DNA from 2 places in the Providencia rustigianii genome. Region 2 is predicted to be linked to the other one. Evidence: riboswitches for the same ligand, from Rfam matches in the RefSeq annotation. Region 2 holds a riboswitch; the other holds the start of a gene.

Region 1 (4,353 bases), 1.2 Mb from region 2:
CACTAAAGGATACGGACTTTCAGGAATTCCCACGGTTTCATTAAAAAAGATAAAAAATCCGGTTGCCAAAACAATACCCGGCATGGCTAAAATAATTAGCCCACTGAGCTCAATCGCTTGCCCTAAGCGTAGGGCATTTCTCAGACGTAATTCACGGCTGCTCCACAGTAACATTAACGTTAATGTGACGCACAATACGCCAGCACATATAGCAATAAATACGGATGTTAAGGTTGCTTGCCATAATGCAGGCTGCTGTAGCACATTCAATAATTGACTGTTTAACCCATCAACGACAACCGCCAGTAGCGGTGGGATCAGCAATAAAATGGCACAAATGATCAGTAAGGTATCGCGAACACGTCGAAAAAGATTATCAGCGGGGTCAACCCATTGAGTTTGATGGCTAAAGCCAACAGAAAAAGAGTGGTTTATTTTTTGACAAATTAACATTAAGCCGACACAGAATATGAGCTGAATTAAGGCAAGGAGAGTGGCTCGACCCAAATCAAAGTCATAACTCAAGGCTTGATAAATCGCTAACTCAATAGTGGTTGCTGCGGGACCGCCTCCGAGTGCTAGCACGGTAGCAAAGCTGGCAAAGCACAACATAAAAATGAGCGCACCAGTGGGCAACATTTGTCGACGTAAATAAGGCCATTCCAAAATAGTAAATTGCTGCCACTCATTAAAGCCTAACTGAGCAGAACTTTGACGTTGTTCAATTGCAATATTTTCTAATGATTGCAAAAGCATGCGTGTTGCGAGTGGCATGTTGAAAAAAATATGTGCCAATAAAATCCCGCGTAAACCATAAGGCGAGAAGTCATATTCCAAGCCAATCCATAGGCATAGTTTTGCTAACCAACCAGTTTGCCCATAGACCGATAAAATACCAAATACAGCCACTAATACGGGAAGCACTAAGGTCATAGCACACAGCCGAAGTAACAGTGTGCGACCTAAAAATCGTCGGCGGTACAAGGCTCTCGCTAACAAAATTGCGGGAAGAACGGAAAATACCGCTGACAGTAAAGCTTGCCAAAAAGTGAAACCGATAACGTGCCAGAGATATTCATCGTGGATGATTTCACTGAGCGAAATTTCAGGCGCAAAAAACCACAGCGCGCCAAAAGCTAGTAGCGCAACAGTGATCAATAAAGCGGAGGCGAATGCCCCCGGCAATAAGGTGACATTAATTAACGACTGACGGCGGTTTGCCATAAACGAGTCCAAGCTTGGCGGTCTTTGGCAACTTCTTGTGCGCTAAATTGTAGAGATTTAGTCGGCAGTGGTAGCACGTTATACACTTCAGGGAGCGGCATATCGATAACCGGGTACATCCAGTTAGTTGTTGGTAATGTACCTTGGAATTCAGGGGTTAGCATAAACTGTAAGAACTGTTTCGCTAATTCAGGTTGCGGGGCATTTTTTAATCTTGCCGCTACTTCCACTTGCATATAATGCCCTTCAGCGAACAATGCTGCTGCATAATTATCTTTTTTATCATTAAGAATTTGATAGCCCGGTGATGCGGTATAACTAAGAACAAAGTCACCTTCACCTTTTAGGAATAGCCCGTAAGCTTCGCTCCATCCTTTTGTGACCGTCAGGGTTTTACCTGCCATTTTTTTCCATGCATCAGCAGATTTATCACCATACAGTTTTTCAATCCACAGCATTAAGCCTAAGCCCGGAGTGCTAGTTCGAGGATCTTGATATATGATTTTCCAATTATTTTTTTCATCCAGCAGCTCATTCATACTCTTTGGTGGCTGCTTAATTTTATTGGTATCGTAGATGAAAGCGAAATAGCCATAATCATAAGGAATAAATGTTTCGCTATTCCACTCGATAGGGAGTTTGAGTGCGTCAGTTTTGATATCAGCAGGTGCAAATAAACCGGTTTTTTCTGCTGAATCCATCAGGTTGTTATCTAAACCTAAAATCACATCGGCTTTACTTTTATTGCCTTCCATTCGAAGTCGGTTCAGTAGCGCCACGCCATCCCCAAGGGAGACTAACTTCAACTCACAGTCACATTGGGCTTCAAAATTCTTTTTAATTTGAGGGCCGGGACCCCACTCGGCAGCAAATGAATCATAGGTATAGACCGTTAGCGTTGGTTTTTCTGCCCACGAAAAAGCGGCGAAGCTCAAAGCGCTAAGGGTAATTAGGGACGTGAAAAATGTATTTTTAGCCATTGTTTTTCCTGCGTAAATCATAAAAACACACAGGATTTGAGAGGGCACCGAAACAGTCATTTACTGGCGGTAGCTCAAATCCCTACGCCGGTATTAGCCGGATCAGGTTCTACGGGTTATTTCTCAGCCCAAAATCTGGCACCCCGTTGAGACGTAGACTATTGTAATTACTTCATCCATATCTGCAAACTGTATTGATATAGGTTTACCAGTTTGGGTATGTGTGAAACAATTAGGCATCTTTCAAATTTGGTTATTGAGGTAGTCTAGTGATCGATGATGATGGCTACCGCCCGAATGTAGGAATTGTAATTTGTAATCGGCAAGGGCAGGTTTTATGGGCTCGCCGTTATGGTCAGCATTCTTGGCAGTTTCCTCAAGGGGGCATCAACCCAGGGGAATCACCAGAACAAGCGATGTATCGTGAATTATACGAAGAAGTCGGGCTACAGCGTAAAGACGTCAGGTTACTGGCATCTACCCGTAATTGGTTACGTTACAAATTACCTAAGCGTTTGGTGCGTTGGGATACAAAACCTGTTTGTATTGGGCAGAAACAGCGTTGGTTTTTACTTCAACTCCAATGTAATGAAGCTGATATAAACGTGCAGCGCAGTAACTCGCCAGAATTTGATGGCTGGCGATGGGTGAGTTATTGGTATCCTGTTAGGCAAGTGGTTTCTTTTAAACGGGAAGTTTATCGCCGTGTTATGAAAGAATTCGCTCCGGTTGTTATGCCTTTGCAGGAACAAAAATTACCACAACGACCCGTATTTAATAATCGTAGGCGCGGAGCAAAGTAAGCCTATGTTGACGCGTTTACGTGACATTGTCGAGAAGGTCGCGATGGCGACCAGCTTAACTCAAGCATTAGAAGTCTTGGTGAATGAAACCTGCAAAGCGATGCGCACTGATGTGTGCTCCATCTATTTAGCAGATCACCCTCGGCAATGTTATTACTTAATGGCAACTCGCGGGCTGAAAAAGCCTAGCGGGATTGCTATTCGTCTTGGGTTTGACGAAGGGGTTGTTGGCGTCGTCGGTCGACAATCTGAAATGCTCAATCTCGCTGATATCCGCGAACATCCTCAATTTAAATATCTCCCTCAGTTAAAAGAAGAGCAACTCAAGGCATTCCTTGGTGTTCCCATTGTCTATCGCCGCCAATTATTAGGCGTGCTGGTGGTGCAACACAAAGAAAAACGGCTATTTAACGAAACTGAAGAGTCCTTTATGGTGACTCTGTCAATGCAATTGGCGGTGATCCTTTCTCAAGCACAGACTAAAGGTATCTTCGGGCAATATCGGCAAAATCGGATAAAAGCTATCCCTGTATCTCAAGGGGTATCAATGGCTTATGGTTGGCAGGATACTTCTCAGCCATCTCTCGACAGTGTCTGCCAAGCGACCACGTTAAATGTTGAAGGCGAACAGCAGCGTTTAGTGTTGGCATTAGAGAGTGCAGCCGCGGAATTCCGGCGGATCAGCAAACGTTTTACGGCGAGTTCCTCCAAAGAAAGTGCGGCAATTTTCGATCTGTATAATCATTTACTTAATGATCCTCAATTAAAAAAACGGCTATTTGTTGCCATAAAGCAGGGAGCGGTTGCTGAATGGGCAGTAAAAACGGTTATAGAGGATTATGCTCAGCAATTTTCTCGCCTACGTGATTTGTATTTAAGGGAACGTGGTTCTGACCTGCGCGCCTTGGGGCAGCGTTTACTTTTTCATCTGGATGACACCTTAACGCCAACCAACCAGTGGCCTGAACGTTTTATTTTGGTTGCCGATGAGTTGAGTGCGAGCGTACTCGCTGAACTGCCAATTGAGCAATTGGCTGGCGTGATCGTGCGGGATGGAGCAACCCATTCTCACTCAGCCATTTTGATCCGAGCTATGGGGATCCCTGCAATCATGGGGGCGGATATTGAACCCTCGCTATTGCATAATCGTCATTTAATTCTGGATGGCTATCGTGGCGAAGTATTTATTGAGCCTGAAAAATTAATTACGCAGGAATACCAACAGATTATTGAAGAGGAAAATGTCCTTAGCCGATTAGCGGAGGGGACATTAAAGCAAGACGCAGTATTCAAAAATGGCGAATCAATGAATATTTGCCTGAATGCTGGATTAAGCCCTCGTTATG
Region 2 (4,353 bases):
GAGTGTAAATATTGAAGCGTTAGTACAACGGTTAGGGGATACCTATGAAGAGCTTTATAACGATGGACTGATTCCTTATAAAACCAAGCCTCAAGGGAACTCAGGAGACGATGTTGTCACGTTAGATATGAAAAAAGAGTCTGTTTTTTTATCTTTTGATAATCCATCGAAAACGTTAAGAGAAGTCACGATAACGGTTATTCCTGATGATATGCGTAATGGGTGGAAGTTTCCGAATGATATTCCCTTTGGACTAGAACAAGTGATGACTGAACGGTGGCTATATGAAAATTTAGGCTCACCTATTAGAAGCGCACCTGAACAAATAATCATGGGAATTAGTTTTGGGAAAACAGAGGTTTTCATTCTGAAATCTCCTCTTTTAGATAAAAAAATCGCAGTTTCAATGTTATATGGATATAAAAAAGTAAATGTTAAGAGTGTTACTTTTCTATACCTTGATGTATTAGAGAACGAATGGAAACAATAGAATCGTAATCCCCCAATGTGCTACTAATCCCAAAGGAGCTAAGCAAAAGGATTATACGAATGAGTGTAAATATTGAAGCGTTAGTACAACGGTTAGGGGATACCTATGATGAGCTTTATAACGATGGACTGATTCCTTATAAAACCAAGCCTCAGGGGAATTCAGGAGACGATGTTGTCACGTTAGATATGAAAAAAGAGTCTGTTTTTTTATCTTTTGATAATCCATCGAAAACGTTAAGAGAAGTCACGATAACGGTTATTCCTGATGATATGCGTAATGGATGGAAGTTTCCGAACGATATTCCCTTTGGACTAGAACAAGTGATGACAGAGGTGTCATTGCGTGAACGTTTTGGTTCACCTGTTCGCATTGCTAATGAAAAAATAGTTATGGGTATACCTTTAGGTAAAATGGAGGTTTTTAGGTTTAAAAATGAATCGTTAAGTCAGGATATCGCTATTTCTTGTCGCTATGGCTTTAAAAAAGTTAACGTAAAGGAAGTTACGTTTGAATCACTTGAACAACTAAATAATGAATGGAAGCAATAAAAATCCTAATGCTCCAATGTGACCTAATCCCAACGGAGCGAAGCAAAAGGATTATACAAATGAGTGTAAATATTGAAGCGTTAGTACAACGGTTAGGGGATACCTATGATGAGCTTTATAACGATGGACTGATTCCTTATAAAACCAAGCCTCAAGGGAACTCAGGAGACGATGTTGTCACGTTAGATATGAAAAAAGAGTCTGTTTTTTTATCTTTTGATAATCCATCGAAAACGTTAAGAGAAGTCACGATAACGGTTATTCCTGATGATATGCGTAATGGATGGAAGTTTCCCAATGATATTCCTTTTGGGCTAGAGCAAGTAATGACTGAACAATGGGTACATGAACATTTAGGTTCACCTATCCGAACAGGAAAAGAAAAAATAATTGCAGGGATCTCATTTGGTAAAACAGAAACATACACTATTAATAATTTAGCTAAAAAAATTGCTATATCGTTACGTTATGGATATGGACCTAAAAGAATTAACGTGAAAAAAGTAACTTTTAGATTACTAGAAGCGCTAGAAAAACGTTGGGAAAAGCGAATTTAATTCAGTAGCAGGATGATAACAGGATATTTAACCATAAATAGTCTAATCCCCCAATGTGCTACTAATCCCAAAGGAGCTAAGCAAAAGGATTATACGAATGAGTGTAAATATTGAAGCATTAGTACAACGGTTAGGGGATACCTATGATGAACTTTATAACGATGGACTGATTCCTTATAAAACCAAGCCTCAAGGGAACTCAGGGGATGATGATTTAAGCCTGAGGATGACAAAAGAGTATGTGTTTTTATCTTTTGATAACCCATCTAAGAAATTATCACAGATTACGATAACGTTGATCCCTGATAATGTCAGAAATCAATGGGTTTTCCCAAACAAAATACCATTTGGATTGGAGCAAGTCATGACTGACCGCTGGTTTTATGCACACATAGGTAACCCTATAAGAGTTGCCCCAGAAAAAGTAGTTATGGGCTTTGAATTTGGTAAATCAGAAGTATTTATTTTAAATGATTCAAGTCTGAAGAAAAAAACATCTATTTTGGTCAGTTATCATCCTGTAATGAAAGGTTTTGTACAATCAGTAACATTTGAGTTGTTAGATAACTTAGAAAAACGCTGGAAAGTAGATCATTACAAGTGAATGTAAATATTGAAGAATTAGTCAACGGTTAGGGAATACCTATGATGGGAAGTATTTTTTCATTGGTGGTTCTATTATTCAAACTCACCAACATGCAATAACGCCGTAATATTCGTGGCGTTTGTAAACTCAGTTCTTGGTTTTAACCTTGATTAGAACTAACTAACCTAGTTTTAACTTTTAATTATTAATTTCTAGGTTTTTAATTTTTACCTAATACGCTGATTTCCCCTAAATTATTCGAGCTAGAAGAAGGCGGTAAGCGAGGATATCCCGAGGAGCATACACAAGTATGTGACTAGGGTAGCCGAGTGAAGCCAACGCACTTATCGCTTGAAGAATGACGGGGAAACTCTATACTAAACATTCTTGTCGGAGTGCCTAGCATGCAAACGCATCAGGCTGAGACCGTTAATTCGGGATCCGCGGAACCTGATCGGGTTAATACCCGCGAAGGGAACAAGAGTAATCATTCAGCGCAATTTTCGCTTATCCATTTGGCGAAAAACCAGCCGCAACGTTATTCAATTACTCCTCCGAGCTCCAGACAAGCAACTTTCTTTCGATAAACCCGCTATTGGCGCACTACGTCAAATAGCCTGTGACGATGTCAGGAAATTGCTATGTCCAATAATGCTAATAATTCTGTAATACCGACGACTGATTTATCCCCAAAAGCTGCACCGGCACGTACTCGTAAAGCACAACGGGATGCCGCTGAAGATTTTATTAACACTATCTCTGGCGTTTCATTTCCAAATTCAAAGCGCATTTATCTTCAAGGCTCACGCCAAGATATCCAAGTCCCGATGCGTGAAATCCAACTATCCCCTACCCTGATCGGTGGTGAAAAAGACAATCCTCAATTCGAAGACAACGAAGCAATCCCAATTTACGATACTTCAGGTCCCTACGGCGATCCGGCTTCTGAACTCAATGTTCATAAAGGGCTGAAAAAAATTCGAGCGCCGTGGATCAGTGAGCGCGCAGATACCATCGCCATTGAGAATTTAAGCTCTGATTTTACTCAACAGCGTCTTGCCGATGCCGGCTTAGATCACCTGCGTTTTAATCATCGCCCCGCTCCCCTGAAAGCGCAAAATGGTAAGTGTGTCACTCAACTGCACTATGCTCGCCAAGGGATTATCACCCCAGAAATGGAGTTTATCGCCATTCGTGAAAATATGGGGCGCGAACGTATTCGCAGTGAAGTTTTACGTCATCAGCATCCGGGACAGGGTTTCGGGGCGATTTTGCCAGAAAATATTACCCCTGAGTTTGTTCGCCAAGAAGTGGCGGCGGGTCGAGCGATTATCCCTGCCAATATTAACCACCCTGAATCCGAACCGATGATTATCGGGCGAAATTTCTTAGTCAAAGTGAACGCCAATATCGGTAACTCCTCGGTCACTTCCTCCATTGAAGAAGAAGTGGAAAAGCTGATTTGGTCTACCCGCTGGGGCGCCGATACCGTGATGGACTTATCGACAGGTCGCTATATTCATGAAACCCGCGAATGGATTTTACGTAATAGCCCAGTGCCAATCGGTACTGTGCCAATCTATCAAGCCCTCGAAAAAGTCAATGGCGTTGCCGAAAACCTAACGTGGGAAATGTTCCGCGATACGCTGCTAGAACAGGCAGAACAAGGGGTCGACTACTTCACCATTCACGCGGGTGTATTGCTGCGTTATGTGCCAATGACCGCCAAACGCCTGACCGGAATTGTTTCCCGCGGTGGCTCCATCATGGCGAAATGGTGCCTGTCTCATCATCAAGAAAACTTTTTGTATGAGCATTTTCGTGAAATCTGTGAACTCTGCGCGGCTTATGATGTTTCTCTCTCACTCGGTGATGGATTGCGTCCAGGCTCGATTCAAGATGCTAACGATGAAGCCCAATTTTCAGAATTACATACCCTCGGCGAACTGACTAAAATCGCATGGGAATATGATGTTCAAGTGATGATCGAAGGGCCAGGGCATGTGCCAATGCAGATGATCCGCCGTAATATGACCGAAGAATTGGAACATTGTCATGAAGCGCCGTTTTATACATTAGGCCCACTGACTACCGATATCGCACCGGGTTATGACCACTTCACTTCCGGTATTGGTGCCGCCATGATCGGCTGGTTTGGTTGTGCAATGC

Evidence for each region. Region 2 has a riboswitch for thiamine pyrophosphate ahead of thiC (phosphomethylpyrimidine synthase ThiC). Riboswitches for the same ligand answer to the same signal wherever they lie in the genome.
Region 1: linked by a shared signal. The riboswitch ahead of thiB (thiamine ABC transporter substrate binding subunit) and the one ahead of thiC (phosphomethylpyrimidine synthase ThiC) in region 2 are both predicted to bind thiamine pyrophosphate.

Annotation. Positions count from the first base shown of each region.
Region 1 covers NZ_LR134396.1:3,063,766-3,068,118, reverse strand. Annotated here, with positions in the region: gene thiP (thiamine/thiamine pyrophosphate ABC transporter permease ThiP) at 1-1,224, opposite strand, end outside; gene thiB (thiamine ABC transporter substrate binding subunit) at 1,200-2,204, opposite strand; TPP riboswitch at 2,266-2,360, opposite strand; gene rppH (RNA pyrophosphohydrolase) at 2,474-3,007, shown strand; gene ptsP (phosphoenolpyruvate--protein phosphotransferase) at 3,012-4,353, shown strand, end outside.
Region 2 covers NZ_LR134396.1:444,761-449,113, reverse strand. Annotated here, with positions in the region: gene EL244_RS02055 (DUF6392 family protein) at 1-490, shown strand, start outside; gene EL244_RS02060 (DUF6392 family protein) at 1-2, shown strand, start outside; gene EL244_RS02050 (DUF6392 family protein) at 550-1,041, shown strand; gene EL244_RS02045 (DUF6392 family protein) at 1,101-1,598, shown strand; gene EL244_RS02040 (DUF6392 family protein) at 1,696-2,202, shown strand; TPP riboswitch at 2,566-2,678, shown strand; gene thiC (phosphomethylpyrimidine synthase ThiC) at 2,826-4,353, shown strand, end outside.